4 regions of the Pseudoalteromonas sp. SG43-3 genome follow, and region 4 is predicted to be linked to each of the others. Evidence: predicted binding sites of a transcription regulator. Region 4 holds the regulator's gene; each other region holds the start of a gene.

The links. The regulator sigma-54, encoded in region 4, starts transcription at its own class of promoters, with help from an activator protein. The targets are predictions, from matches to a motif close to GTTGGCACGNNNNTNGNNT.
Region 1: H5157_RS10985 (DUF2726 domain-containing protein) is a predicted target of sigma-54. The motif match lies at 1,481-1,499, and genes of this name have one in related genera.
Region 2: H5157_RS04925 (EF-hand domain-containing protein) is a predicted target of sigma-54. The motif match lies at 4,617-4,635, and genes of this name have one in related genera.
Region 3: H5157_RS06200 (BON domain-containing protein) is a predicted target of sigma-54. The motif match lies at 6,056-6,074, and genes of this name have one in related genera.

Annotation. Positions count from the first base shown of each region.
Region 1 is NZ_JACJFC010000010.1:36,174-44,195, reverse strand. Features, by position in the region: gene H5157_RS10995 (regulatory signaling modulator protein AmpE) at 1-14, opposite strand, end outside; gene mtnN (5'-methylthioadenosine/S-adenosylhomocysteine nucleosidase) at 15-722, opposite strand; gene H5157_RS10985 (DUF2726 domain-containing protein) at 845-1,441, opposite strand; gene folE2 (GTP cyclohydrolase FolE2) at 1,557-2,477, opposite strand; gene arcB (aerobic respiration two-component sensor histidine kinase ArcB) at 2,709-5,027, shown strand; gene arcA (two-component system response regulator ArcA) at 5,044-5,760, opposite strand; gene H5157_RS10965 (sensor histidine kinase) at 6,260-7,864, opposite strand; gene rsmC (16S rRNA (guanine(1207)-N(2))-methyltransferase RsmC) at 8,016-8,022, opposite strand, start outside.
Region 2 is NZ_JACJFC010000004.1:86,134-94,155, reverse strand. Features, by position in the region: gene H5157_RS04945 (VolA/Pla-1 family phospholipase) at 1-1,406, opposite strand, end outside; gene H5157_RS04940 (YciK family oxidoreductase) at 1,613-2,359, shown strand; gene rluB (23S rRNA pseudouridine(2605) synthase RluB) at 2,443-3,315, opposite strand; gene scpB (SMC-Scp complex subunit ScpB) at 3,312-3,902, opposite strand; gene H5157_RS04925 (EF-hand domain-containing protein) at 4,054-4,575, opposite strand; gene H5157_RS04920 (exonuclease III) at 4,803-5,234, opposite strand; gene xthA (exodeoxyribonuclease III) at 5,475-6,281, shown strand; partial or broken gene H5157_RS04910 (energy-coupling factor ABC transporter permease) at 6,287-6,933, shown strand; gene H5157_RS04905 (putative RNA methyltransferase) at 6,930-7,745, shown strand; gene yfbV (terminus macrodomain insulation protein YfbV) at 7,742-8,022, opposite strand, start outside.
Region 3 is NZ_JACJFC010000005.1:127,730-135,751, reverse strand. Features, by position in the region: gene secF (protein translocase subunit SecF) at 1-811, shown strand, start outside; gene H5157_RS06225 (bifunctional diguanylate cyclase/phosphodiesterase) at 941-2,728, shown strand; gene H5157_RS06220 (ABC transporter substrate-binding protein) at 2,748-3,557, shown strand; gene suhB (inositol-1-monophosphatase) at 3,611-4,414, opposite strand; gene H5157_RS06210 (VOC family protein) at 4,658-5,074, shown strand; gene H5157_RS06205 (LiaF domain-containing protein) at 5,113-5,781, opposite strand; gene H5157_RS06200 (BON domain-containing protein) at 6,110-6,676, shown strand; gene H5157_RS06195 (YqaE/Pmp3 family membrane protein) at 6,749-6,907, shown strand; gene H5157_RS06190 (hypothetical protein) at 7,277-7,774, shown strand.
Region 4 is NZ_JACJFC010000001.1:65,518-73,539, forward strand. Features, by position in the region: gene H5157_RS00325 (protein disulfide oxidoreductase) at 71-478, opposite strand; gene mgtE (magnesium transporter) at 681-2,039, opposite strand; gene H5157_RS00335 (HPr family phosphocarrier protein) at 2,171-2,443, opposite strand; gene rapZ (RNase adapter RapZ) at 2,486-3,331, opposite strand; gene ptsN (PTS IIA-like nitrogen regulatory protein PtsN) at 3,350-3,802, opposite strand; gene hpf (ribosome hibernation promoting factor) at 3,807-4,094, opposite strand; gene H5157_RS00355 (RNA polymerase factor sigma-54) at 4,121-5,620, opposite strand; gene lptB (LPS export ABC transporter ATP-binding protein) at 5,690-6,415, opposite strand; gene lptA (lipopolysaccharide transport periplasmic protein LptA) at 6,412-6,957, opposite strand; gene lptC (LPS export ABC transporter periplasmic protein LptC) at 6,947-7,501, opposite strand; gene kdsC (3-deoxy-manno-octulosonate-8-phosphatase KdsC) at 7,498-8,022, opposite strand, start outside.

The DNA of each region.
Region 1 (8,022 bases), on a different contig from region 4:
ATATTGCTAAGCATTTACAGAGATACTGCTGTAAGCTTTTCTAAAAGTGCAACAACCATTTTAGATGAGTTGATTGATGCTGTTTCTAGGTATTCTTCAAATGATTGTGGTGACTCTTTACCAGCAATATCAGACATTGAGCGAATTACAACAAATGGTGTGTTTAGCGTAAAACACGTTTGTGCAATTGAAGCGCCTTCCATTTCAACAGCAAGCATTGTAGGAAAATCACTACGTGCTTTATCAATGCGTATAGGGTCACACATAAATGTGTCACCAGTACAAATTAAGCCAACGAGTGTTTTAACATCACTGATTTGTTCGATAGTTTGCTGTGCTGCTTCAACTAATTTAGGGTGTGCTGCAAAGCCTGCCGGCATTTGTGGTACTTGGCCAATTTCGTAGCCAAAAGCAGTTACGTCTACATCGTGGTGACGTACTTCTGACGAAATTACTACATCGCCAACACTAAGAGAAGGATCGAATCCACCGGCTGAGCCTGTGTTAATTATGCAATCAGGTTTGAAGTTATCGATCAGTAAGGTAGTTGCAATAGTTGATGCGACTTTACCAATACCAGATTGAACAAGTGTCACCGTGTTACCAGCCAACTCGCCAGTATAAAAAGTGAAACCTGCTTTAGTTAAAATTTGTGGGTTTTGCATAGCTTCACGTAAAATTTTAACTTCTGGCTCCATTGCGCCAATAATACCAACATTCATAAAGTTTAATTCCTGAGTTTGAATCACTTTATTATACGTGAAGTTAGCAATAAAAAACAAAAAAGCGAGCTTGTTTATGAGCTCGCTTTAAATACTTTTTAGGAGAGTATTTAATTCGTTTTTTAAATTTCAGCTAACGCGGTAGTTTGCGCTTTAGCTTGAGAAGGTGAAAGTACCGCTGGCTTGTGTGAGCGATTACGAACAGGGCGCTGAGTTTGTGTTGCTGCAGGCTTACCAAGTTTAAACATAATTGCATCGCGTACTTCAGAAGGGCGGTAGCCCGATTTAACTTTCATACGAATATGTGGAATGCCCGCAGACTCTAGTGCACCGTTTACAAACCAGTCGCGTTGAGCTTTGTGGCCATCTTTGTTGGCATTGTTAACTAGGTCAACAGCAGCAATGATTGTTAGTTTTTCTTTATCGATTAATACAAAGTCGAGTTGCTTATTTTTAGCTTTAGCTAAAGCAGCACGTTTAGACTTTACTGAAAGGCCTTGCTTACAGTCAATAACGTCGATTAACTTAACGCGACTAACAATTTTATATTGATCGCCAACAGCACGCTCGAGAAGATTTAAAAAAGCGCCTTCAACCTGCGTAAAAACAGTTTGCTTGCGAGTAAAAGGATACGGGTTTCCGCCATCGTCATTAAATTTTGACGCAACAACAGAGGCCCCGACAACTAATACTAGGATTAATAATAAAGCGAATTCCATACGGTAACTCCATAACAACAAATTGACACTGCTCAAACAAAGCAATTTACGTGCCTAAAAAGTATGGGTTATAAAATAATTACCGGCTGGTTTACAAGCAATAGCTACACAGCGATTAAGCTTTGTAGCCTCCTTTAATACCTTTTACTGCAATAGCTACAGCATCGTGCGCATGCAGTGATTCATAGTGGTTTATTTGCAGCCAATAATCACTGTAATTGTTTGCCTCTAGCAATGCTTTAATTTTACGCGCTGCATCTTCACAAAACATAAGGTTTTGACCATTCAAACGGGCAAATTCTTGCTCATCTTCACGTTTTACTGCTGCTTGTACTGGTGTTTTAAGCTCAGCTTCAAGAGTGTTAATTAGCGTAACTACGTCAAATTCTTGAATGTTGCTATCAAGCTTTACTTTTACGTTGGTAATAGAGCGCTGCGAGTGAGGAGTAGCTACAATGCCTTGTGTAGTGCCTAGCCATTCGTGCACATCTTTTTGGCTTAACGTTTCTTGGTTAAACTTTTCGTTAAACGCGTTTTGTATAAGCTGGCGCGCAAGTGCAGCAGAGCATGGGCACGTTGAAGAATAAGTTACATCTACGGTTAGCTCGTAGCTAATAACGTTATTTTCAATTGTGCTGGTAAGTACAACTGGGTAGCTTTTCCAGCCCGCTTTACCACTTAATAGTGACTTACGGCGTAGCGGTAATTCAAATTTAAATTCAATTTGTGCTTTATCGCTCAGCCCTTCGTGGCTAGTTATAAAGGTATCGAGTGCCTGCGCTATCGTTTGCGGATTGACTTGCTGCTCGGTTGAAAGCAGATCAAGTGCCAAAAATAGACGTGACATATGAATGCCTTTGGCATCTTCTTTATGTAAATTTACAAATGCACGAGCTTTGGCGTTTACTGTAACTGGAGATAAGTCTCGGGATTCAAAAATAAATGGCAGTTCTATTTCGCCCATGCCAACCCAGTCTAATTTACCTGTTTGTAAAGCGGGTGCAGTGTCTGCTATATCTGGCATATTGGTTTGCATGTGCGCTACTCGTATTTTGGGGATAATAAAGCGGGGCATTTTACACTAAATAATTTATTGCTGAAATGATGAGTTTAATAGATGAGCTAAATCAAACATGAAAAATTCTGTTTTTATCGCACAACGTGAGTAGTGGTAGGAGAAAAATGCTAAAATCTGGGAAAATGGTATGTTTATACATACGCATTGCCTTCTTTATATTAAGTACACAGCTAAGAGATAAAATTACGTATGACCGATTATTCTTTGAGCCCTTGGGCTCGGGTACTTTCCAGCTCAATAACGCGATTTGGTGAATTTAAAACCGCTGCTATTTGTTACACTTTATTTTTAACTGTATCTCTTATTTTATCGAGCATGTTTTATTATGTGGCGATAGGCGAATTACACCTGGTTGATATTTTAGCCGTGGTATTTTTTACGGCTGTGGTTTCTCCTTTAATTATAAGTGTGTTGCTTAATTCAATTCGACAACTAGATGCCTCATATGCTTATTTAGACAGCGCCACCAAGCAAGAAAAGCTTTTAAATCAAACCCTAAAAGATAACATTAACCGTCTAAACATCGAAATTGATGAGCGTAAAATGGCATTTCATGCCAAGCACCGCGCTATCGAAGAACTACGACGAGAAATTGCTGAGCGTAAAAAAACACAACAAGAACTTGCTCAACAAAGCATGCTGCAGCGCTCAATAGTTGATTCATCTCCTGATTTATTTTATTACCGCGATAACAATGGCGTGTTTGCTGGTTGTAATAAAATGTTTGAAGAAGTAATGGGCAAATCAAGTAGCGAACTAATTGGCAAAACGGTTGAGCAGATATTTCCTAGCCACTTTTTATCTGAAGTTTTGAAAACCGATAAAGAAGTAGAGCAAAGCCATAAAGCACTAACCATTGATGTGGGTTATGAGGTAAATGGCGAAACGCGTTGGTTTGAGCTGCGTAAATTACCTTTTATAAATGATGAAGGTGATTACATTGGTCTACTGGGCTTTGGTCGTGATATCACAAGTCGTAAGGAGGCCGCTCAAGCGCTCGAAACGGCCTATAAAGACAAAGGTAAGTTTATTGCCACATTAAGCCATGAACTACGTACACCGCTCAATGGTATTGTTGGTTTAACACGAATGCTGCTTGATACTGACTTAAACAAACAGCAGCGTAGTTGGGGTAATACTATATTTTCGAGTGCTGAAACGCTCGGCAATATTTTTAACGATATTATTGATTTAGACAAAATAGATAGAGATCAGCTCGATATAGTGACCAACTCTATTAACGTATCAGACTTTATAAATGACGTTGTTAACTTTGCGGGCTTAATCGCGGAGCAAAAAGAGCTAGAGTTTGATATTAAGCGCAATGGGGTGCTGGATATTTACGCACAGCTCGACCCAACTCGCTTACGCCAAGTTGTTTGGAACTTAATTAATAACGCCGTTAAGTTTACACAGCAAGGGAAGGTAACACTTGAATGTAGCCGAGAAAACAGAGTTGAAGGCCCATGGTTAGTTATGAAAGTATCGGATACCGGCCAGGGTATTCCGCCAGAGCAGCTTGCTCATATATTTGATATGTATTACAAAGCGCCAGATTTAAAAGGGACTAACGCAATAGGTTCCGGTATTGGTTTGGCTGTAACTAAGGCACTTGTAAGTGCGATGAAAGGGATAATTACAGTAAATAGTACTGAGGGCGAAGGAAGTTGCTTTACAGTTCAAATACCGCTTAATTTATGTGTAGCACCAACAGAGCAAAGTTATGTTGGTCGTGGTTTGTATATTTTACTAGTAGAAGATGTACCTCTTAACGCCGAAATTGCTACAAACTTATTAGAGCAACGCGGGCATGAGGTGTTGTGGGCTGAAACCGGTGAAGATGCACTCTCGTTTGTCGAAACCGAAGATGACTTAGATTTAGTATTACTTGATATGCAATTGCCTGATATAAATGGTGACGTAGTTGCCAAGCAAATACGCTCAGATAGTCACTTTGATAAACTACCCATTGTAGCGCTAACGGCCAATGTTCGTAGTGCTGAAGAAGAGCTTGAAGGCATATCAATACAAGGGGCGCTTGCTAAACCAATTAACACGGTGAAGCTTGATAAAATGCTGGCTGATTTATTTGGAATTAAGCAAAGTGAATGCACAGAGCCGCTGTTAAAAGTAAGTGAAGAAGCCCTTAAAGGCATTGATGCACACTTATTAGATATGGAAACAATAGAAGACTTTGTCAATTCGATGGGCTTAGTTGTGTTTAGACGCAGTAGTCAGCTATTCGAAAAGCTAAGTCCACAATATCAGCAAGAGTTACTTACTTCATTAAATACTGGTGATAGAGAAGAATATGAATCAGTAGCGCATAAACTCAAAGGGGCGGCTGGCTCAGTAGGTCTTAATGATGTGCAGCTTCATGCCAAAATAATGGAACATGGTGCTATTGATGAATCTGATGAGGTGTTAAAGCAGTGGTTAGATATTCTGGCAGATAAAATAAATGAAGGACAGAAAGCCCTTCATTTATTTTTACAGCAATTAGAGTGAAACTAATTAGCTCTAATTAAGCGTCAATTTTACCAATGAAACGGTAACCTTCACCATGGATGGTGCTGATTAACTCAGACGTTGAGTTATCACTTTCAAAATGCTTACGAATGCGACGAATAGTAACGTCAACAGTACGGTCATTTGCGCGAAGCTCACGGCCTGTCATATGCTTAATTAATTGCTCACGGCTAAAAATGCGACCTGGAGAATCAAGCATTAAACGAAGTGCTCTGTACTCACCTTTAGGTAAACGTTTAGCGTCGCCATTTGGAGAAGTAAGACAACGGCTGTTTTCATCAAGTTCCCAACCATTAAACGTAATAACACCATTTGTTTCTAGTGCTGACTCTTCACCACCTAAGGCAGTACGAGTAATAAGGTTGCGAGCTCTGATCGTTAATTCACGCGGGTTGAATGGTTTAGTAACGTAGTCATCTGCGCCAATTTCAAGACCTAAAATACGGTCAACATCGTTGTCACGACCTGTTAGGAATATAAGACCTACTTTACGCTTTTGGCGTAATTCACGGGCTAAAATAAGACCGTTTTTACCAGGAAGGTTGATATCCATAACTACAAGATTAACGTCATCGTTATTTGTAAGCTTGTCATGCATATCATCGCCATCAATGGCTTCAATAACTTTGTACCCTTCAGCTTCAAATAAACTAACTAGGTTCAGTCGAGTTACGTCTTCATCTTCTACGATTAGAATGACTGGCGTTTGCATTATTAATTAACCTTTTGGAATATATTATTTATAAAAAATCGGTGACTAATTTATAACCGATTACTAGAGATTATAGGATTATACCCATTTGTTAACAAGGAAAAAACAAATTGGATAAAAATAAAACAGTAGGGTGTCCAAAGTCTACTAAAAAAGGGCAGTGCAAAAACTACTGTTTAATTGATATATACATGGATGTAGCTATTTGAATCATAAAGTCGAAGCCATTTTCCTTTGATAATTGACATATCATTCAATTAAACAAGGTACTTAAAATAATCAGACTAATTCAAAGCAAAACTATATCACTTTTTAACCTTTTAACCTTTCATCAATGTATGTGATACAGCAAAGATAAAAAAGTTCATAAATCGCTTGGTAATATTTATTTAAAGCAATTAAATAATGTTACGCACTTATCACATGCCTCATTAATGAGGTCATTAAATGCTAATTCAAGGATAAATTTTAAATATATGCACTTTTTAATGATCTTTATTTAAGGAATAGTAATTATAAAGCGAGCACCGCGTTTTTCTTCAAGATCAAACATCACTCTTCCGCCAAGTGCTTGTGTTACTAGGTTATAAACTAAGTGCATGCCTAAGCCACTTGCGCCTTGCCCGCGCTTTGAAGTTACGAATGGGTCAAAAATTCTATTTTTAATGTTTTTGTCAACGCCCTGACCATTGTCAGAATAAACGATTGTTAATTTTTTCCCGACGAGTTCTACGTCAAAGCGAATTTCATTGTTTTCTTTACCTATAAATCCATGAATTACAGAGTTCATAAGTAACTGCTGAAAAACTTGTTGTAGAGGTTCAGACTTACTATGAATAGCCAAGTCGGTCGGACAGTTGATAGTTACAACAGGCTTTTTGGGCAATAATTCAGATTGAATCGATGTTAAAACATCACTTATTAATTTGTGCACATTAATATAGGTATTTACACCGTCATCTTGAATAACCGCTACTTTTTTAAAGTTAGATATAAGGTCAGCTGCACGATTTAAGTTGCGGTAAATTAAATCTAAGTTTTCAATACCTTCATCTATAAAGCGTTTTAGATGGCTTGAGGTAAGTTTTTTGTCATCAAAGCTTTGCTGTATGTCTGCTAGTTTATCTCTAAGTAACGTAGAACCGGTAATACCTAGCCCTATTGGTGTGTTAACTTCATGGGCAACACCTGCAACCATTTGCCCTAAAGATGCCATTTTTTCGTTTTCAACAATTTGTGTTTGGTATTGATGCATCCGCTCAAGAGTTGATAAAAGCTCTTGATTTGCCTCTCTAAGGGCGATTGTTCGTTGGTTTACTTTTTCTTCAAGGCTTAGGTTTAGTTGTTTGATTTCTTGCTTATCTTTTTCGTGGCGTTCAAGTTGTTTTTTTGTACGCGTAAGCATGATATTTAAACTATTTGAAAGAGCACTTATTTCTTTTACATCAGTTACTGGTGCGCGTGCATCGTAGTTATGATTTTTAGACACATCCTGCAATAACATGCTTAATTGCTCTATTGGCTTAGCTATACGTCGTTGAACTTTAATAGCAATAAAGTAAACAACCGCCAGAATTAATAATGTTAATAACACGTCTATTAATATTTTTCTCTCAATATAAACCTCTAAACTCTCGAGGCTTCCTCGCATATACACATAACCTACTACTTGTTCGTTATCGTAAATAGGGCGGGTTAGCTCAATATGGTCACTCGTAATTCGTGGTGTTTTTAGCTCTTCTACACTGTCTATTCTCAGTGGCACAGGAGGTGTTTTTTTAGCATTAAAGCTAATAAAGAAAACAGGCTTTTGGGATGCTTTTTCTATTGAGTAAATATGTATGTTTTTTACAAGAGGGATCTTTTCAAATGACTTGAGGCGTTTTTCTTCTGTTTTACGATCATCTTCAATTACCGATTGCCCAGCATCAAAAGCTACAATTTCAGAAAGAATAACAAGCTTATTAACTATTAATTGCTTTTGTTCTTTCACGCTTAAATACGTAGAGATAGAAATAGATAACGATAAGCAAATAGCTGTAATAAGCATGATCAAATTAATGAGTGCTTTTCGAATGCTACTTTGATGAACTTTTTTAGGCATTATTTCATTATCGCCTGAGTTAATTTTAATTATTTAGAGTTTTAGTTTAGCAAAGACGTGGAAAAATGAAGGAAAAAAACTAAATTAATTCTTATATTTATTCGAAAGTTAGCTTGAGCACGTTTGTGCTCAATCATTTTACAAATTTAAATTAGCTG
Region 2 (8,022 bases), on a different contig from region 4:
GAAAGCTGCGCCGTTAAAGCAAGCATACTTTCTTTTTGTGTTGTAATACCGTGTTGCATAATCACAACAGGCCAACCACCTTCTGGGATACTTTCAAGCTCAGGTAAACCATAAGCCGAACGATAAACATTTATATCAGCTAAAATTGGCTTTGTGATTTGTACAGGTATAGTCTCATTGCTTTGCGCTAGTGGAACTGGGTTATATTTAGTTAAATGCCGAGTAATGTCTATTTTTGGATAGTCATGTAGACGAGCATTTATTTGCTGACAAACGTCTTCATAAGGCCCTTCGTCAAACATAGTTGCATCAATATCTTCTTCTTTATCCTCATCTAGTAACTTTTGATCCGCGGCTAACTGATTTAATACTGCAACAGGGCTTGAACACATTGCTTTCCAGTATGTGTCATTCAAAGCGCTTATATCGGTACCTGTAGGTGTGCCTAGATACATTGGTAAAGTAATTTCACCTTTAATGTATTCAACAGCATCAAATGGTGCAAAAGTAGCTATGTCTGGAAAACCTAAAAAATCTTTAACCGTTTCTTCAGACTCTGTGATAGTTATTTTTGGTATAGTTGCAGGGTTTCTCAAACTACCAGCTAATAATTGCTTAATAGTTCCAAGTACTGGCCCCGCAGACTGAATAGTCATTGCGCTAGAAAAAATAATATCTTCTTTTGTTATATTTCCTGAACTTACAACTACATTTTCGTAACTGTTAACAGCGCCCTGCAAACCAAGTTGGGCTTCTGTAATTAATGGCGCTTCTTGCTTAACCAGCCCATAAGTAGAAGAAGGCTCGATAGAGCGTCCTAATGAATCTTTAAGACCAGTAGTTAGTACATTGATGTATGAGCTACCTGCCGTAAATGGTTTTAAAGGAATAATTGCAACGGCATCACCAGAAGCTTGAGTAACAAAATCAACACCAAAAGTAAGCTCACCGACCAATTTACAAGCTGTACCGGCAGCAACAACTGAACATTCTGCGTCAGTTAAACTTGCACCCATTACTACTTCAAAAATGCGAACTGTACCTGGTGTCCCAGCAGACGTTTCATCTAAGCTAACATTTGGTGGGAATGTTAAATCGATTTTATAAGGAACCTGAGAAGACCAACCGTCAAGTGCGCCTAGAGCAAGCTGAGGATCTGCATAAGCTGCTCGAGAAATAGACACATTGTTGTCATCTAATTCTCCAGGAATATTAAGTGTACCGTCTTGGGTTCCACTCATTAATAAATCATTAGGTACCGATAAGATACCTGCAGCAGGGTCAAAAGTAACCGTTGCTGTTGGAATAACGGTTGCTGTGTCGTTCTTAACATCTTCTAACGTTTCTCCGCCGCCACAACCTGCCAAGGCAGCTGTAACAGAGAGTGAAAGTAGCATTTTTTTCATATTGTTGGCTCCGCACATATTTTATTTTTATAGTGTGTTTAATCAGTGTATTAAGTTAAAACAATGTAATCAGGTTATTAATGAGACATTAGACCAGTTAAACTTAACGTAAAGTTTCTATTTTCGCCACCTAATTTTACAATAAATTCGATTACTTCACGTTTCGCTATGTTAAAATCAAAAAAAATAGATGAATGGGTACTTTTATGCACACATATCAAGCGGCTGAAAACGCACTTAAAGATAAAATTATTTTAATAACAGGCGCCGGTGATGGTATTGGCCGAGTAGCAGCAATTACGTATGCAAAATACGGCGCTACAGTTATCTTATTAGGAAAAACAACTAATAAACTTGAATGTGTTTACGATGAAATTGTTAATGCAGGTTACCCTAAACCTGCAATTGTGCCCATGGACTTAAAAGGCGCAACTAAACAAAACTACCGTGACCTTGCTGCAACAATTGAATATCAATTTGGCCGCCTTGATGGCTTGCTTAATAATGCAGGTATTTTAGGGTCACTTGGTCCACTTGAACATTTTTGCTCATCTACGTTCGAAAACATAATGAAAGTAAACGTGACCGCGCAAGCGATGATCACTAAAGCGCTTTTTCCTGTTCTTCGTAAGTCTGATAATGCATCGATAGTATTTACGTCATCAGGTGTAGGCCGCAAAGGCCGTGAGTTTTGGGGGCCATACGCCATCTCAAAATTTGCTGTAGAAGGCATGATGCAAACATGGGCATGTGAAGTAGGCAAAACGAATATTCGTATAAACTGTATTAATCCAGGCGCTACTCGCACTTCTATGCGCGCTGCTGCATACCCAGGAGAAGATAGAGACGCGCTTGCTACACCAGAAGATTTAATGCCAACCTACTTATACTTGATGAGCGATGATTCTAGTAAAGTGAATGGCGAATCGTTAGATGCTCAAGTAAAAAAGTAATTTAGAGTTTAAAAAATTTATACAACACACATTAAAAAAGCCGCAATTAGCGGCTTTTTTGTGTGCAATAAATAACTAATTTATTATTTACGTTTGGTAGGCTTAACACGTTGATTGTGTTTTTTAACTGCTTTGCGGATCTGGTTGATTTTAGCGCGTTTATCTTTGCGTTTTTCAGGCATAACAGAAAGCTTAGTTTGTGTCTCGCGCCCTAATTTAACGGTTTTGCGTAAGTAGTTTACTGTTTCTAAATCATACTCCATCCAACCACCTTGTGGCACGCGCTTATCAAGCTCTAGTTTACCGTAACGAATACGAATAAGACGAGATACTTCCGCATCTTGAGACTGCCATAAACGACGTACTTCACGGTTACGTCCTTCATTTAACGTTACGTTAAACCAGCGGTTAACGCCTTCGCCACCCATAGGGGTTACAGTCGTGAATTTGGCTGGACCATCTTCAAGCTCAACACCACGTAGTAAGTTTTTAACCGTTTCATTGGTTACTTCACCAAATACACGCGCAGAGTATTCACGCTCTACTTCATAGCTTGGGTGCATCAAGCGGTTAGCTAATTCACCATCATTAGTAAAGAGCATCAAACCCGAAGTATTAACGTCTAATCGGCCAACCGCAATCCAACGCTCACCATCAATACGAGGAAGTCGGTCAAATACTGTACGACGCCCTTCTGGATCTTTACGTGTGCTTAACTCACCTTCGGGTTTGTTATACATAATCACACGACAGATTCTATCTGCTTTTTCTTCAATCTTTACAGTGTGCCCGTCAACACGAATCAAATCGGTTTCTTCAACACGGTCTCCTAACTTTGCCACTTTACCGTTTACACTAACGCGGTTTGCATCAATGTATTTTTCCATTTCACGGCGTGAGCCTACGCCTGCACGGGCTAAGACTTTTTGTAACTTTTCACCTTGTATAATACTCATTCGGATGGTTCTCTCACAGAAGGATCGCTCAATAACTGGTTAATTTTACTTTGCTGCTCTGTTGGCAGCGCAGGTAAGTTTTCAAGTCCAGTTAACGAAAAATAATCTAAAAATTGTTTAGTAGTTGCATATAAAGCCGGCTTACCCGGAACCTCTTTATGCCCTACCACTTTAACCCACTCTCTTTCGAGTAGGGTTTTAATAATATTCGAACCCGTAGTAACACCCCTTACTTGCTCAATTTCACCGCGCGTAATGGGCTGCCTATATGCAATAAGTGATAATGTTTCCAGTAAAGCACGTGAGTATTTTGGTGCGCGTTCTTGCCACAAGTTATTTAACCAAGGGCTTAAACTACTACATGCCTGAAAACGATACCCACTACCAACTTCAACTAAGCGAATACCACGAGTTTGAAAATGTTCTTGTATTGTATCTATTGCGTCGTTTATTCGCGCCATAGAAATAGCTAAATCTATTAATACAGTATCTTTAAGGTGGCGTTTACTCACAGGCTTATCTGCAACAAAAATAGCTGCTTCAATGATCTCAACTAGTTGTTCATCACTAATTCGCCGACCCGCCATACACACTCTTAACAAATAAAAATACACAGCCATCTATTATGACAGAACAACACCAAACTAGGAAAATATATCTACTAAATAACTAGATTTTAAATACAAAAAAGCCAGTGATTATCACTGGCTTCTAATTTACTCTTTAAAACAACAAATATTAGCTGTGTTTAATGGCTTCTAATGCATCATCTTCAGCTACTGCGTTACCGTATTTTTTAATGTAACCCATAAACTCGCTTTTACTGATGCGCTTATCTTGGTTTTTATCCATGTAACCAAAGTGATTTGAAATATCATCATCGTTACCTTCAACTACCGAAATATAGCCATTACTGTCGTTATCTAAGCTTGAAAAGCTGCTTTCAATTTTATCGAATTTAGCGATTTCAGCTTTAAATGCCGACTCACTTACTTCAGAATCAGTGGCTACTTTACCATTGTTTAACTTCATGTAAGTGTTGAATTCTTTGCGGCTAATTTCGTTATCCATATTGGTATCAATATTTGAAAAATGGCCCCAAATGCTATCGTCATCAGCTTCAACTTTTGAGATGTAGCCATCGCTGTCATTATCTAAACTTGCAAAGTCACTGTCTATTCTTTCAAGACCTTGATTAGATGAACAAGCCGCTAGGCTTAATGATGCTAAAATAGTGGCTGCTAATGTTAACTTTTTCATAAGACGTATCCTTCGTAATTAATTAAATGTCACTTTAACTAATACAAATCCAATGCCAATAATAGTTAACTTATAAGAATCAACAACTTAATCTTGACTTGTGCATTTGTTGAACAGTTTCAATAAGTTAAGCTTGCAAGCTTTGCAAACAACCTTGTAATTTTTGCAAAAAAATACCCGGTAAAAAACCAGGTATCTCAATTTTAGTTATATAGTTCAGCTAATAATTAGATTGCTGCGTTTTGGTAGCGTTTAACAAACTCAGTAACGTTTTGACCATTACATTTTAATGAGTTTAAGTTACCAATTTTTTGGCGAACAGGTGCTAAACCTTGTTTTAAAGCCGTCATACATAATTGAGTTTCTTGTTGAGCATCTTTTGCAAATACTTCTACTTTCTCAACTGATGCGTTGCTTAATGCCGTTTTTTTAGCAATATCGCGAATATCTTCACCATTACATAAAATGCTTTTAGAAAAACGAGATAAGTAAACACCGTGCTGAGCAGCTTCTTTACGAGCAACACTAAAGCCTTCGTTTGCGCTTAGTACACATAACTTAGACTCAATTTTATTATCTTGACTGAAGTAAGTATTGCTTTGTGCTGAAGCAGTTGCAGATGCTAATAAAGCAGTAGCTAAAAGTAGTTGTGTTTTCATGAGAGATCCTATTTGAACGAGCTAAACAAGTGAATTTCGCGCATTATATATTCAATAAAGTTAAGTTCAATTGAATTTTTTATTTATTTAAAAAATTAATACTGCATTTACAATGTTTAAACTTTACTCACCAATTGATCAACATTTGTGCAGCTATTTTCTCATTTCAGTCATGTTATGTACGCGTATTTACTGATACAATTTAATTCATTAAATAGATCCAATTTTAAGGTAAATTTTATGAAAGTGATTTCTTTCAATATCAATGGTCTGCGTGCTCGTCTTCACCAATTGCAAGCAATTATCGACAAACATCAACCAGACGTTATTGGCTTGCAAGAGATTAAAGTTCATGACGAAGCATTCCCACTAGAAGATGTACAAAAAATGGGATATCACGTCTACTTTCATGGCCAAAAAGCCCATTATGGCGTAGCTATGTTATGCAAAAAAGAGCCTAAATCGGTCTTAAAAGGCTTTGCTACCGATACAGAGGAGTCGCAAAAACGCATGATAAGCGTCACTGTTGAACAAGATAACGGTCGCGACCTTACCGTCATGAATGGCTATTTCCCACAAGGTGAAAATATTAATCACGAAACTAAATTTCCTTATAAACGACAATTTTATAAAGATTTGATGACACACCTTGAAACCAACCACACCCCTGATCAAGACGTCATTGTTATGGGCGATATCAACATATCACCCACCGATTTAGATATTGGTATTGGCGAAGTTAATGCAAAGCGTTGGTTAAAAACGGGTAAATGTTCTTTCCAACCGGTAGAGCGTGAATGGCTTGCAACATTACTTAATTGGGGCTTTAAAGACACCTTTAGAGAACAAAACCCAGAAACAGACGATCAATATTCGTGGTTTGACTATCGCTCTAAAGGGTTTGTAGATAACCGAGGGCTTCGAATAGATGTAGTACTTGCAACTAATGAGCTTGCAGCACGCTGTATAGATACTGGTATTGACTACGAACTGCGCGGTATTGAAAAACCCTCAGATCATGCCCCTATATGGTCAACATTTAAGTAATTACTATGCTCAGCATAACAATACAAGGGCTACTTTGGGCCCTTGTAATTATTATTGCCCTACTAAGCTTTGATAAAAAAACATATAAAACATTGCTTAATACGCCAGCCCGTCAAACTGGAGTTCTTGCATGTGCGTTAGTGTTTGCAGTGCTTTGGCGAATAAAGGCTGGCATTTTAACTGGCCTTGATTTACACATCCTAGGTGTTACGGCTGCTACATTAATTTTAGGCTGGCGATTGACTATTTTAAGTAGCTTACTTGCCACAGCGCTACTCGCTGCCTTTGGTCAAATTGAACTTGAGCTGTTACCAGTACAACTGTTTATTGGTGCGTTTATTCCTATTTTATTGAGCTATCTTGGCTTTATAATTAGTTACCAGTATTTACCTCGTCATTTTTTTGTTTATATATTTGTTTGTGCGTTTATAACCGCAGGATTTATAGCCTGTATAAAAATAGGCCTAGGTGCTTTATTTTACTTAGCTATAGGGCAATACAATTGGCAAGAACTTGCAGATAACTACGTTTATTTAAGTGCCATAATTTGGTTTCCTGAAGCAATGCTCAACGGCATGGCTATAACAATTATGATCACCTATCGCCCGCATTGGGTAAAAACTTTTACGATAAGGACTACCTAGACTCATGAGTCTACAATATCAATGCCCGCTATGTAACCTCGCACTTTTGAAAGCTGATTCAACACTTCGTTGTGCTAATAACCACAGCTTTGATTTTGCCAAAGAAGGGTATGTTAATTTACTGCCTGTGCAACAAAAAAATTCAAAACAACCAGGCGACTCCCTTGAAATGGTACAAGCTAGACGCGCATTTTTAGAGCGTGGATACTACCGCTTTTTACAACAAAATCTTAGCGATTTAGTCGGTCGAATAAGTGCGAATACGGTTATAGATTTAGGATGCGGTGAAGGGTTTTATACCCAAGCAATAGCAAGTAAAACAGACGCAGTTGTATACGGTGTCGATATTTCAAAATCTGCCGTGAAATATGCGGCAAAGCGCTACCCTAATTGCTATTTTAGTGTTGCATCAATTAGCCAAGCGCCTTTTAAAAGTCAATTTGCTGATGTACTTATTAGCGTATTTGCACCTTTGTTTGAGGAAGAACTTGAACGTCTAGCTAATAAAAACGCAACATTAGTGGTAGCAAGCCCAGGCCCTTATCATTTAAAAGAGCTAAAATCGTATATATATTCAGAAGTAAACGAACATACTGAAATAGCCACGCCAAAAGGGTTTCAAAAATCAGAACAGGCTCTTTTAACAGAGCATGTAGCGCTTAGCTTTACTGATATTAAAAACTTAATAATGATGACGCCATTTGCATGGAAATTTAGACCCGAGCACTGGACAGCACTCGAACAAAAAGGTGAACACAATGTCACCTTATCATTTTATATTACTCAGTTTACCAAAATAGATGATGGTATAACCCGCTAAAACTGCTCTTTAGTAAATGCTCTATCCATTTTTTCAAACATATCTTTAAGTAAGTTAGCAAGCTCCATATAACGGGGCTTGTTCTCACTTAACTGCGTTTGATATCCATTAGCCGCCATTTTAGTGTACAGCTCGTTGTACCATTTTTGCATCGCAGGATCTAAAGGCGTTTGCGCTCGTTTACCTAACCAAAATAAACCTTGTAAAGGTAACGATATAAAAAATAATGCACTCGCAATAGCTTGCGGTAAAAAATCAGAACCTAAGTAATTAAGCT
Region 3 (8,022 bases), on a different contig from region 4:
TACCGGCGGTACTGCGGTAGAAGTGGGTTTTTCACAACCGGCTGACCTTAAAAAAGTACGTGATGCACTAGCTGATAATGGTTTTGCTGATGCATCAGTGCAGCTATTTGGTTCAAGCCAAGAAATTTTAGTTCGCTTAGCACCACGCGGTAGCGATGTAAAAGCTGAAGTAATTGGTAACCAAGTAATCGATGCACTTAAAAAAGCAGACGACAGCGTAGTAATGCGCCGTATTGAATTTGTAGGCCCAAGTGTAGGTGAAGACTTAAAAGAGCAGGGTGGCCTTGCCATGTTAACTGCGCTTATTTGTATCTTAATCTACGTTGCGTTTCGTTTTGAATGGCGCTTTGCAGTAGGTGCGGTAGGTGCACTACTACACGATGTTATCATTACTGTGGGTTTATTTTCGGTATTAGGTTTAGAGTTTGATTTAACTATATTAGCGGCAATTCTTGCGGTAATTGGTTATTCACTTAACGATACGATTGTTGTATCAGACCGTATACGTGAAAACTTCCGTAAGGTACGCATTGACGATACGATAGAAATTATTGATATTTCACTTACACAAACACTTAACCGTACACTTGTAACATCAATCACGACTATTTTAGTATTGATTGCCTTGTTTGCATGGGGCGGACAAACCATTCATGGTTTTGCAACTGCATTACTGTTTGGTGTGTTTATTGGTACTTATTCTTCGATTTATGTTGCAAGCTCTGTTGCTATAGCAATGGGCGTAAGCAAAGAAGATTTAATACCTGAAGTAATTGAAAAAGAAGGCGCAGACCAAGACGCTATGCCGTAACTAGGTTTGTACTTAATAAAAACCGCTCTTATGAGCGGTTTTTTTATGAGCGCATTTTTTTGCGCAATAAAAATGTCATACACACTTGGTACTTTATTGCTCCAATCAAAATAGTTGTAAGGCAAATACGTGACGATTCAGCGCAAAGTATTAGAGTACATTTTAAAAAGCGGTGAAATAACAACGCTGTTTCAGCCTATTTTTGATATTAGTAATCAAGTTATTTTAGGTTACGAAGCACTTAGTCGAGGACCTAAAAATAGCCCGTTAGAAATGCCTAATACGTTATTTAAAGTTGCCCATGAGGAATGTTTAATTTCGGAGCTTGAATTACTATGTCGCTCTAAAGCGATTGAAAACTTTGTAAGGCTTAACCTACAAGGTAAATTATTTTTAAATGTAAGCCCTAAAACACTACTAGACCCTTGCCACCCTAAAGGGGAAACATTGCACCTAATAGAGCAATTTGGCTTAGCTGCTAACCGTGTAGTTATAGAGGTTACTGAGCAAGAAAAAGTAGATGATGGCTTCTTGTTATTAAAAACGATAGCCCATTACCGAGAGCTCGGTTTTACTATAGCAATAGATGATTTAGGCGCTGGGTATTCAGGGTTAAAGCAATGGTCTGAACTATGCCCTGATTTTGTAAAAATTGACCGCTATTTTATTGATCATTGTGATGAAAGCGAAGTTAAAAAAGAGTTTTTGAAATCTATTACTATTTTGGCCAGAGCTACTAATACTCAGGTTATTGCTGAAGGCATCGAGCGTCCAGAAGAGCTTACATTTGTAGAAAACTTAGGCATTAGTAATGTACAAGGGTTTTTACTCGAAAAGCCAAGCATAAAGCCAAGTGAAGATTTCAGCTCAGAGCAACTAAAAGCTCTTTCATTTACGCAATCAAACACATTGTTTGATCAATCTATGGCTATAGGTCGCTTATCGATTACGCAACTTGCAATAAGCAGCGACACTCGCTGTAAAGATGCGCATAAGCTCTTTGAGCAAGATAAATCACTCATAAGCATTGCAGTGTTAAATACTGAAAACCAGCCAGTAGGGTTACTTCACAGAGATCAATTAACAGAAGTTTTTGCAGCGCCCTATGGGCATGCTCTTTACGATAAACGCCCCGTTACTGCACTGATGGATAAGCAGCCCTTAGTCGTTGACGAAAATCAATTACTCGATACCGTAAGTAAGCAAATAACTGAGCAGGACTTTGATATACGCCGCCATATAGTGATAACCAGAGAAAACGCTTATTTAGGGTTAGCGCCGCTTCGCGATATTTTAAAACACATAACCGAAGAAAAAATACGCCATGCACAACACGCTAATCCACTGACTATGCTCCCTGGTAATGTGGCAATTAATGAAGCTATAGAGCAGCGATTAAAAGGTAGTAATCCGTTTTCACTCGCGTATATAGACTTAAATCATTTTAAGCAATTTAATGACTTATACGGCTACGCTAGCGGCGACAGTGTAATTAAACTATTAGCTGATGTAACAGTGCAAGCGTGTAAAAATAGTGCTAACTTTGTAGGACATATAGGTGGCGATGACTTTATGGTGGTGTTTGATCAGCACAACGCGGTTGATATATGTAATACCATTATTGAGCAATTTCAACTCCAGTCTCGTATATTTTTTACATCTGAGCACATAAAGAGCGAAGGGTATTGGGCCACAAATCGTGAAGGAGAAAAGCAATTTGTGCCGCTACTAACGTTATCGATTGGCTTAGTTGAGCCTGATTTACAACAATGTAAAAACAGTCACCAAGTTGCAGCACTCGCAACTGATGCTAAAAAAGAAGCCAAACGTTATCGCCATAGTTATTTGTTTATTTGCAAACGTAAAGGGCCTGCGCCCGCAGTGGTGCGCCTAGCAAGCAATAAGCAGGTAATTTAAATAAAAATAGGTAATTATTATGTTGCCAATAAAAATCTCGACCAGTGTACTTGGTCTGCTTGCAAGTTTTGCACTTATGGCGCAAGAGCAAATAATTAATGTAGCCCAAAAGCAAGATACTCAAAACGCACGAGAAGAGTACTTAAGTGAGCTACTGGTACGTGCACTTGAGAGTGTTAACTATCCTGGGGTTATTAGGATGACTCCCATATCAGATCAGCAAAAACGTAAGCTCATAAACCTAAATGATAACGAACTAGATATGTATTGGAGTATGAGTAGTCCAGAGCGAGAGGCACTTGCTTTAGCTATTAAAATACCACTATTTAAAGGTTATATAGGAAAGCGGGCTTTACTCACTAATAAACAAAACGTAGCACGCTTTAAAGACGTAAAAACCCTAGAGCAGCTAGGAGAGTTTTCAGCAGTGCAGGGTCACAACTGGCCAGATACAAGAATAATGTCCTATAACGGCTTACGTGTAAGGCCGCTTACCAATTACCAAGCCATGTTCACTTTAACGAGCCGTGGGCGAATAGATTACTTTCCTCGCTCGTTTATTGAGGTTAATTCTGAGCTTATTGAAAACAAACAAAGTAACTTAGTCGTTGTGCCTGATTTATATATAAGCTACCCAACGGGTATTTATTATTTTGTGACTAAGAGTAAACCCGAATTGGCAAAGGCAGTAGAGGAGGGCTTAATATTAATGCAGACAAACGGCGAGTTTGATGCATTATTTAATGAATACTTCGCAAAGGATTTAAATACACTACCTTATACAAAAGGTAAAACAATAGAGATTAAGCTCGATAACCCTTATTTTTAGGCACAAAAAAAGGAGCCTAGGCTCCTTTTTAGTATGCTATTAATAGCATTTAATTAGCGAAGTAACGACTCAGTTAATACTGGACGAATTTCGCGGATAATTGCTTGAGTCAGTTTTGGTGAACCACAGATAATATTGCCGCTGTGGTTATAGTTATTACCACCGGCGAAATCTACAACCATACCGCCCGCTTCTTTAACCATTAGTTCGCCCGCAGCAGAGTTCCAAGGTTTTAAACCAATTTCAAAAAATCCATCAACACGGCCAGCTGCAACGTATGCCATATCTAAAGCAGAACAACCTGCACGGCGAATATCAGCAGTGTGTACAAACAATGCTTTAAACGCTTCAGTGTATGCATCCATGTGGTTTTTGTTTTTGAAAGGGAAACCAGTAGCAAGTACAGTGCCTGCAAGAACCGTAGTTTTGCTAACGCGTAGACGTTTACTGTTTAACTGAGTGCCTTGACCGCGAGATGCAGTGAAAAGCTCACCACGAATTGGATCATAAATAACAGCTTGGTCTAAACGACCTTTAACTTTAAGTGCGATAGAAACCGCGTAATGAGGGATACCTTTGATGAAGTTAGTTGTTCCATCGATAGGATCTACAATCCATTGGTAATCATCATCCTTTCCTTTATGCTCACCTAGTTCTTCACCAACAATTGAGTGAGTAGGGTAAGACTGTAAAATAGTGTCACGAATTACGGCTTCGGCTTCTTTATCAATGTTAGTTACTAAGTCGTTAGCGCCTTTTTGTTGCACTTCAACTTTTGATAAATCTTCACTTGCGCGAAGTAAAATTTTGCCTGCGTTGCGCGCAGCGCGAACCGCAATGTTTAACATTGGATGCATGGTATTACCTTTGGGTTGTAAAAGAACGTTTATATATTTCAGCCGGCGTATTTTAGCGACTTTTGCCATAAAGTAAACAATAAACCCCAAATACTTGTGTTTGTTTTTTATACAAGATTGAAAAGTTTATATATTTTTAAAAAATAATTATCTGCATTTAAATAAATTAATTTTAAATAACACTTTACCTAAAGTTAACTTGAGGTTTTATCGTGCTCCTAACTTAACTGATAGGATAACATTATGTATTTAGAGCACGTAAACTTAGTCGCGAGTGATATAGATAGTATGCTTACATTTTATCGCGCTGTATTTCCACATTGGTCGATTAGAAGTGAGGGCAGAGGCGATTGGCATGGAAAACCAAGACGCTGGGTACACTTTGGAGATGACACGCATTACATTGCGATAAGCAGTCATGGTGAAGGTGAAAACAGAAACTTATCGGGCCATCAAATTGGTTTTGCACACTTTGCTTATGTAACTAATAATTTAAGCGCAGTAGTAATGCGCTTAAATAAAGTGGGTTTTACTCTAAGCAAGCAAGGTAACGAGAATCCTTTCAGAAAGAATGTCTACTTTATTGATCCTGCAGGGTTTGAAGTTGAGTTTGTAGAGTATTTAAGTGATATACCAAGCGAGCGAAATAACGATTTATAATAAAATACTAAGCAGCACGCTAAAGTGCTGCTACTCAATTATAGTGAGCGATTATTATTACCCGTGCCAAACTGGGTTTTTAGCTCATTTGCAAAGCTCATAAATTTTTCTTTAATTGTGCGCTTTATTTTTACCTCAACCGAGCCCATTACTGCCTTTCCTTCAATATGAATTGTAGGGCCTTGGCGTTTGTTAAGCGACACAGATTTATTTTCAAGGCTACTTAAAATACAAAACATTTTAGACACTACATTGACATGCTCTGGTACGTAAATTTCATCGCTACCAAAAATACAGTTAACGTGAATAGTTACATTTTGATGCGCAAAAATAGCATCGGTAAAATCAAGCACCACCGATCCCATAAAGTTACTCAAATATATATTTTTTGGCACAACCCACTGACCACTTCGCTCGTTAGATCCTAAAATACTGCGTAATGTAAAATCATCATCACTGTTTTGCTGTGCACTATAATGTGGTGTAAATTGCGATTGTTTTTCTGCTTTATATTGCTGATCGGTATTAAGTGTTAAGTCTTCTACTAAGGCTAGCAGAGCTTCGTTATTAGGTGCATCCATCGCATTATCTAAACGTCTTTCGAATGCATCAACAGAAATAACACCATGACTGTAATTATAAATTAATTGATCAATCACTTGTTCGCGTACTTGCTCTATTGGGCGGTCTTCAACTTTTACAGACATGAGTTATTCCTTATTATATTTACTATTGATACTGCTCTTGTAGTTAGGCTGCAAACCGCGTACCAAATATAATTTCATTAATTATCAATTGGTTATTTTTTAACGGTGTTTTTTGTTTTGTTATATTAACGATAGATTAACCAAAAGAGCAATTATCTAGCTATTTTCACTATTTGAGAAAGTTTTACCGAGTAGCCTGTAAATAGTTACACAAACATAGATAAGGTTTTATCTTTTAATTAATTCAAGCCTTTGAATTTTAAGTATAAATAAAGTTGGCCTGAAGCTCGCATTAGTTAAAGTGTCTTTAATCAAAAGGAGAAAGATTATGAAAACATTTAACAAATCTATTATCGCAGCTCTAGTTCTTGGTACTACGGCTATGGGTGCCCAAGCAAACAGCTGGGAAAACGAAAGTAAAGATGCTTGGATTGATGGTAAGGCAGAAACCGTTCTACTTATGAACACTAATCTAAACAACTTTGACATTAACACTGATGTAAAAAATGGCAAGGTAGTACTTACAGGTAAAGTTAATAGCGAACTCGATAAAGAGCTAGCAGAAGAACTTGTACTTAGCCTAGATGGTGTAACTGATGTTGATAACAGCCTTACTGTTGTTAAAAGCATGGACACCGAAGATAAAAACAACGACATGATGGACGATGATGATAACGACCTAACGGACGCTAAAATCACCACTGTAATCACAACTCGCTTCCTGTTTGACTCAGAAGTAGGTGGTACAGACATTGATGTTGATACCGACAACGGTGTGGTAACTCTGAATGGCTCTGTAGAGTCTGAAGCTGAAAAGCAACTAGCAGTTAAAATTGCTAAAAATGCTGAAGATGTTCGCGACGTAGTTGATAAACTAGCTATTGTTGCTGAATAATACAGTATAGTTAAGGCCCAGTAATACTGGGCTTTAAGTCTTTTCAATGTTTAATTTAAATGGAGTTTGATCATGGATATTATTCGTATAATACTTTCGGTTTTATTACCGCCATTAGGTGTGTTTTTGCAAGTTGGCTTAGGTATGCATTTTTGGTTAAATATTCTATTAACACTGCTAGGTTATTTCCCAGGGTTAATACATGCAATCTACATTATTGCGAAAAAATAATGACAGATTATATATTGTGTAAGCCGACTACTGAGGTTTAGCTAAATACTTTAGTACCGATCGGCTCACAATATTAGTTTTTAGAGAGTTTTTAGATTAAATCCATTTTTTAAAACTCTTCAACCCATTAATTCACTTCCTTAACTCACTCCCAATATTATTTTAAAACTATACTTATTGTTTACTAATAAGCTTTCCAGCTAACAGTCGCGCTCAGATTCTGATTTGATGCCATTTAGGAAATCTTCAACATTAGTGTGTTTATACATCTATAATATACAATCAAATACCTTATTATTTAGTGACAATATTACCTTCACTTCTAGTGTTATCATTAAACTAGGTTTTTAGGCATGTTGAGGTAGTTAATTGAATATTCGACTTATAATGTCAGGCGTTGTGTCATTCATTTTTTATTTTAGTTGGGCCTTCTGGGCAAATAGTGCGGCAGACATTGCTAAATCGGTCACTTTTCAAGCTGCATTAGTGCAAGGGTTGTATAGTGGATTTGTAACGCTGTTTTTTACCTTTATTTTAGAAAAGGTCGTCAACAAGTATAAGTTTAGTTATGTAACGCTTGCGTTCGTAACTCCAATTATTTGTATGTTTCATTCTAAAACACCACAAAACGTCGCAATACGACAAAGTTTTAATAATGCAATTAACTCTAGCGCCTCGTATTTAAGTAATAAAAAAAAAGCAGGCGTACTTTTTGCGCCTATTATTCCGATTACTGTTCAATCGAGCTTAGTGATTATGGTGAATGTAGTTAATCAGACACCTAATCTGGCACTGACAGTAGCCCCAAGCATATTTTTTACAGCCTTGTATGCCTACACATATATGTTAGCTTTGCTTAAAAAGTAGAGGGTTAAATATAAAAGACTATATGGGATAGGTTTTGTTTATAATTTAATGCAGTGAATAGCACGGTAAATATCTTACATTTTATGTTTATGCCCACTTAAAAGATTACTATTTAAGCAGTTAGCTTGTTGATTGTTAAAATAAAGGTTTTTGGTAGTGACAAGCACCTAAAAAGTTTTTATACTGCAACCCGCTTTAGTCGCTCTGTGACTGAACGCTTCAAAAATTAACTGCCTAGCAGTTATATA
Region 4 (8,022 bases):
GTAGGTGATAAAGAGTGAGGTTTTAGAGCCTCCCTCTCTTTAGATATCCTGTGCTAAGTTTAGCTTTTTTTTAAAGCATTGATGATAACCACAAACGCAATTTAAGTGACCATAACGGCTGAATGCCGGTGAGTCCTTGCGTCATTTTATTATCTTTTAAGATTATATAAGATGGCGTGACTTGTCCCTGCCAATCGGAAAATATCTCCCCGTGTTGATCGTTAACAGTACTGAAGCTGTAGCCTTGCTCATTTAAATAATCATGCAGCTCTTGATCAGAGCCTGATTTTATCGCGATGCTCACAACAGGGTATTTATTCTCGTTTGCGAGTTCGTTTATGGCAGGGGAGGTAATACTACAAATAGGACACCAAGTTCCCCAAAAATACACAAGCGTGGGTTTATCTTGGCTCATTGCTGCTAAATTAATGTTTTGCCCTTTATAGTCGATTAATTGTAATTGAGGATTTGCTGGCATGACAGGTTGCCGCCACCAATTGACGGCGGTATAAATGACGAAAAATATAGAGCCATATACCAGTACACTTTTTAATATGGATACGCTTTTTTGTTTTAGCGTTTTTTTAGGTATGTCATTTTTATGTTTGGTATCCGTTGCCATAGCTACTGATTTACCCTAAGTATTTTTGCTGTAGTTTTTTACATTTAAAGCGTTTAATTTATATCAGCAACCATGTAGCAGTACCTAAAAAGGCGAATATACCAACAATATCAGTCACCGTGGTTAGCACCACACTCCCTGCAAGAGCAGGGTCTATATTCATTCTTTTAAGAATTATTGGAATACTTGCACCAGCAACACCTGCCACCACTAAGTTCATAAACATAGCGAAGGCGAGTACGCCACCAAGCATAAAGTCCCACTGCCATAGCGCAATAACACCCGCAATTAATAGTGACCACAAAATACCGTTTAGCGCGCCAATGGCCAGTTCTTTCATCATCAAGAAACGTTGGTTTGTTTGGTTTATATGACCTACTGCAATACCACGGATAACAAGCGTTAATGATTGGCTACCAGCAACACCACCCATAGAAGGGACAATACCGTTAAGCACAGCCAAAATAGGGAGCACATCTAAAGTGCCTTCAAAAAAGCTAGCTACAAAAGCAGCTGCAAGTGCGGTTAGTAAGTTAACTCCTAGCCAAACTGAGCGTTTTTTAGAGCTTTTTAGTACTGGCGCGAATGTATCCTCTTCATCATCAAGACCGGCTAGGCTTAATAAGCTATGCTCGGCATCTTCTCGGATTACATCAACGATGTCATCGATAGTAACACGACCGAGGAGTTGGTCGTTATCGTCCACCACTGGGGCCGATATCCAATTATGACGCTCAAATAATTGCGCTACTTCACTTTCATCCATTGAGATTGGGATAGACTCACAATCTTCATCCATTAAATCGCGGACAATTTTTTCTGGCGGATTAGTTAATAATGTACTCAGCGATAAAGCGCCTATAAAGCAGTTATGTTTATCAACAACATATAAATCATCTGTACCCTCTGGTAACTCACCACGCAGTCTAATATAACGAAGTACAACATCGAGTGTTACATCAGGGCGAATGGTCACCGTATCGGTGTTCATTAGCGCACCTGCTGAACGCTCTTGATATGACAGTGCTTGCGTGGCACGTTCACGGTCTTGAATGTCCATCGCGCTAACAACGTCTTTATAGACGGTATCTGGCAGGCTACGTAATACTTCACCTAAGTCATCGTGGCCCATGTCTTCAGTTGCGGCGGCAATGTGCTTAGGTTCCATTTGGGCAATAATGCCTAAACGAACATCTTCAGATAATTCTTCAAGAACATCACCCTGCACATCAGGATCGACCAATTGCCAAAGCAGTCGGCGAATTTTATGCGGTGATGATTCTAATAATAATGCGGTATCACAAGGAGCCGTTTTTGCGAGCATGCGCCTAACTTGAACAAATTGACCACTATTGAGTGACTTCGTCACCTGCTTTAGTTGCTGTAGTGGATAATCTTGTTCAAAAGCTTCTGGCATTGGCGTCCTTTATAAATTGTTATATTACTTTATGGGGGGAGGTGAGTTAACTGGCGTTACTAACCTATTTATTTTATATATCTGTTTTAATTGAAGCACTAGTAATGCGAATATTGTTTTTATAAAACAGATTATTCTTGTTCATTAAAGCGTTGTGCTATTAATTCTCCAACAGCGTGTAAAGCTTGCTCAGAATCAGGGCCTTTACAAACAACTTTAACTTCTTTTCCTTGGCTACTTTCAAGTAACATTAATGCAAGTACGCTATCGCCTGCTGCTTCTTTGTCATCTTGGAATAATGTGATTGTAGCATCAAATTGTACTGCTAATTGCGCAAGCACAGTAGCTGCTCTGGCGTGTAAGCCTAATTTGTTTTTTATTAAAAAGGTATCTTCACAATGCATAACTTACTCTACCTAAGCTGAACAGGTGATTATTCAGCTATATTATTTTTCTTGTTCGCGATGGCGAATTTTTACATTGGGATGTGTCATTGCAAAACTTTCACCGATAGTTTGCGCTAAATACACAGAGCGATGTTGCCCACCTGTACAGCCAATAGCAATGGTTAAATAACTGCGGTTATTTCGTTCTAAATGCGGTAACCACGTTTGTACAAATGTTTGAATTTGCCATGTGAATTTTTGCACTATGCTGTGATTAGCTAAATAGTCTTTAACCGGTTGATCTAACCCATTTAAAGGCTTCAACTCTGGTTCCCAGTGTGGATTTGGTAAAAAGCGTGCATCAAATACGTAGTCTGCTTCTTTTGGTATACCGTGTTTAAAACCAAATGATTCAAATGTGACAATCAGTTGCTTATCTTTTTTACCTAAAATCTTTTCACGAATAGATTCAGCGAGTTGATGAACACTTAAATCAGTCGTATCTATCATAAAGTCGGCGCGAGTGGTTAATACATCAAGTAATTCTTTTTCTTTTTTGATGGCTAAATCAAGAGGCAACGAGTCTATTGATAGTGGGTGTAATCTGCGTGTTTCAGAAAAGCGTTTGATCAATGTCTGATCGTCACTATCTAAATAAAATAACGTAGGGTTTGCAAAGCCTGGTAAGTATTCAAGAATATCGTTAAATTCATCTTGTTCTTTAGGTATGTTGCGCACATCTATGCTAACAGCAATTTTATCGTAGCTATCAGACACACTGCGAACTAATGAAGGTAGTAGGTTTACTGGAATATTATCTACGCAATAATAACCTAAATCTTCTACAACGCGCAAAGCAACCGACTTTCCAGAACCAGAACGGCCGCTTATGATAATTAACTCCATTTAACACCCTTTATAAAACTATGATTGATCGACAATAACTTGGTAAAGCTCAGTATCAGATTTTGCACTGCGTAACTGTTTACAAAAATCTTTGTTGTTTAGTTTATCAGCAATGGTTGCTAGAGTCTTTAAGTGCTGCTGGTTATCGCCATCTGGTACGATGAGTGCGACAAAAATATCAACAGGGCGATTATCGATTGCATCAAAGTTTATTGGAGTTTCGCTAACGAGCACTAAAGCCAAAGGCTCTTCTGCACCGCTCATTCTTCCATGAGGAATAGCAATGCCACGTCCTATACCTGTACTACCTAATTTCTCTCTGCTCATTAAAGCATTAAGAATATCTTGTTGCGGTAAATACGGAAGTTTGTCGTGAGCAAGTTCGCTAATGAACTCTAAAATTCTTTTTTTGCTATTAAAAAGGACCGCAGCTTTGCTGCAGTCCTGGCATATAAGTGAACTTAATTTCATCATATTAGTGTCGAGCAAGCTTCTCTTTGTGTTTGATTACTTGGCGATCGAGCTTGTCGATCAACGAGTCAATAGCGGCATACATATCTTGATGTTCTGTAGAGGCAAATAGCTCAGCACCGCTTACGTGTATTGTGGCTTCTGCTTTTTGATTTAATTTTTCTACATCGAGAATGACATGAACATTATTAATATGATCAGAGTGTCTTTCAAGCTTCGCAAATTTAGTATTAATATAGTCTCTTAGTGAATCGGTTAATTCTACGTGACGACCAGTTAAGTTTAGTTGCATAAGCATTACCCTCTTAGTTTAGCGTCTTAAATCAGACTTTTACGCTGATTTGACGGTGGAATAGCAAGAGATTCGCGGTATTTTGCGATTGTACGTCTCGCTACTTTAATTCCTTGCTCAGCCAATATATCCGCTATTTTGCTATCACTCAATGGTTTTGCTGAGTTTTCTGCTGCGATTAATTTTCGGATAAGCGCACGTATTGCTGTAGATGAACATTCACCACCGTTTTCAGTACTTACATGGCTTGAGAAAAAATATTTAAGCTCAAATATACCACGGGGTGTATGCATGTACTTTTGAGTAGTTACGCGAGAAATTGTCGATTCGTGCATTTCTACCATTTCAGCAACATCATTTAAAACCATTGGTTTCATGGCTTCAGGGCCATGTTCAAAAAAGCCTTGTTGTTGCTTAACAATACAATTAGTAACTTTTAATAGCGTGTCGTTTCTACTTTCTAAGCTTTTAATAAACCATTTAGCTTCTTGTAAATGTGAGCGAATAAACTGGCTGTCGCCACTTGATTTTACAGTGCGAGACATTGCTGCGTATTGGCTATTAACACGAATTTTAGGCATGCTATCTGGGTTTAATTCGACAACCCAGCGGCCTTTAATTTTTTTAACTGACACATCAGGAATAACATACTCAGATTCTTCCCTTACAATAGTATCTGCAGGTTTTGGGTTGAGAGTATGTATTAGTGTCATTACTTCTTTAAGCTCTTCTTCTTTGAGCTTAGTTTTTTTCATTAATGTACGATAGTCGCGAGCTGCTAATAGATCAATATGCTCGGTTAAAATCATTTTCGTTTCATTAATATAAGGTGTTTCTTTATCAAATTGATTAAGCTGAATACACAAACACTCTTGTAAACTACGTGCAGCAATACCAACAGGATCAAACAGTTGGATGCGTTTTAATACCGCTTCAATTTCATCAAGTTCGACTTCGTTATCATCTTCGTTTTCTTGATTAAAGCTTTCTAAAATCTCTTCGCAGCTTAGTGTTAAAATACCTGAATCATCGACAGCTTCTACAATAGCAATAGCAATAGCTTCGTCTGTAGGGCTAAATGGCGTTAGTTGTAATTGCCACATTAAATACTCATGCAGCGTTTCAGTAGAGGCGCCTTGGTATATTGATTCGTCTTCAGGCATTGGACCTGATGAGGCTGCAGGAGCGGCACTCATGTACTCATCCCAACTGACATCCATAGCCATGTCGTCACTTAGCGTGTCTTTTGCAAGTGCTTCACCAGTATCTTGTTCGTATTCGCTCGGAGCATCATCAGCAGATGCGCTAACAGTTATGTCATCGGTATCAGCTTTTTGCTCGTTTTTACCAGCAGCGTCTTCGGAATAGTCTGCCTCTTCAACCTCTAATAGTGGATTACTGTCGAGAGCTTCTTGTATTTCTTGCTGGAGATCCAATGTACTGAGTTGCAACAAACGAATAGCTTGTTGCAACTGTGGAGTCATTGTAAGTTGCTGGCCCATGCGCAGCTGTAGTGATTGCCTCATGTATCTCTAACAATCCTTTTATGTTGTTATAATTAATACTAGCAGATGCTTAAAGACATGGCGTAAATGTTACAGCCTAAATTGCTCGCCTAAGTAAACATCGCGTACTGTTTTATCATTTAATACGTGTTCTGGAGTACCTGATGCAATCAGCTCCCCATGAGAAACAATGTAGGCTTTTTCACAAACATCAAGGGTCTCTCTTACGTTATGGTCGGTAATTAATACACCAATCCCACGATTTTTAAGATGTTCTATTATTTTCTTTATATCTAATACCGAAATAGGGTCAACACCGGCAAACGGTTCATCCAGTAATATAAATTTAGGATCTGCTGCCAGCGCTCGTGCTATTTCTACACGACGACGTTCTCCCCCCGATAATGCCATACCTTGGCTATCACGAATGTGTTGTATGCTAAATTCATCTAATAAGTTATTGAGCGTGTCTTCTCTGGCTTGTTTATTTAGTTCTTTGCGCGTTTCTAAAATGGCCATTAAGTTTTGATAAACAGTCAGCTTTCTAAAAATCGATGACTCTTGTGGTAAGTAGCCTATGCCTAATCTAGCACGACTATGCATAGGTAAAAGAGTAATATCGTTATCATCAATAGATATTTTACCTTTGTCGCTAGGAACAAGCCCTACAATCATATAAAAAGTCGTTGTTTTACCAGCACCGTTAGGGCCAAGTAAGCCAACTATACTGCCAGCTTGTACTTCAAGGCCGACGTTTTTTACAACTTCACGACCTTTATAGCTTTTTGCTAATAGTTCTGCTTTTAATGTGCTCATGGTTGACCTTTATCGCCTTTTTTACTTTTTTTAGTTTCGATCGGTACTAAAATTGTGTGAACGCGGTCAGTTGAGTTTTCATCTTTTTCGGCACTGATGAGCTGCTGCTCTATGTCGTAGGTAATGCTTTTAGCATTTATTTTTTGTCCGGCTTGCGATACTTGTGCATTACCAACAAGCGTTAAAAAACGCTTAGATACATCATAACGTACTTCGTCAGCACTGGCGCTCATAGTCGTGCCGTCTGATTGCTTTTCTTCAAAGTGCGCAGGGCTACCTGTGGCAATTAATAATTGTTTATTATCACCAAGTTCATCACGTTTGTGTACTTCGAGGCGATCGGCTGTAATGCGGCGATTACCGTGAATAATCTCAACGTTTTTCTCAAAAATACCCACATTAGCTTTCAATTGACCTTCTTGCTTGTCGGCACTTATTGAAATTTGATTGGCAGCAGGTTGCGTGTTTTGCTCTGCAGCACTACTATTAAACGCTAGTATAAGTGTAGGAATTATAAGTGATTTTAATATTTTATTGGTCATAATATATGGTTCGCGTATGGTTAATTAGTTTTATCACTTCGGTTTTCAAGTCGGCTTCTAGGCCTTTACCGGTGATTTTTAAATTGGGTCCAGTGATAATGACGGGTTGCTCCGAACGCATTGTTAATAACTTTATATCAACCTGAATATTATCAGCATTGATTTTGTCTATCATGGCGTTATCGGTTAAATTTTTGGCAACCACATTACCTTCTAAAATTAATTGTTTATCTTCATATAATGTTGCTTCGTCTGCATTTATTTGCCACGTTTGTTGCTCGTTATATAAAGTAAAAATGGGTTTTTCAAAAAACGTGAAACCTAATTGCTGGTATAGCTCCATTTTAGCCGCAGTGACTTTGTGGCTAATTTTACCTTGCTCATCATAGGCTGTCTGTTTGAGCTCAATAGCTATGTAATCAGGCTTAGCAACAACTTCAGGCTCAGCCTGAGGCACAATATTTGTTTGTGTAAAATAAGGGTACCAAAGCCAAACCATACAGCTAATGAATAAAACGCTTAATATTATGCGCGCTGCATTCATGAACTAGTGCCTTGTGTAGTCAATGCTTTACCATTTTCAAGCATGAGCAAATCGGTGAGTTCTCTCACAGCGCCAAAACCACCAGGCATTTGCGTTACATAATGTGACAAACGCTTAATAAGAGGGTGGGCATCATTTACTGCAACGGCAAAGCCTACTAACTCCATAACAGGCATGTCAGGACCGTCATCACCAATATAAGCAATTTGTTCATCGCTAAGGTTGAGTTTATCTTTTAATTCTTGATAGGCAATGAGCTTATTTTCTTGGCCTTGATAAATATGCTGTACGGTTAAGCTGCTCATACGTTGTTGTACTATCTGTGAATGACGACCAGTAATAACAGCTACTTCAAAGCCACTGTTTATAAGTGCTTTAATGCCAAAACCATCTTTTGTATTAAATGCTTTTAGCTCTTCACCTTGATTGCCAAGGTAAATACGGCCATCAGAAAATACACCATCAATATCGCATATAAGTAGTTTTACTTTTTTAGCGCGTGCTTTTGCATCATCGCTCAG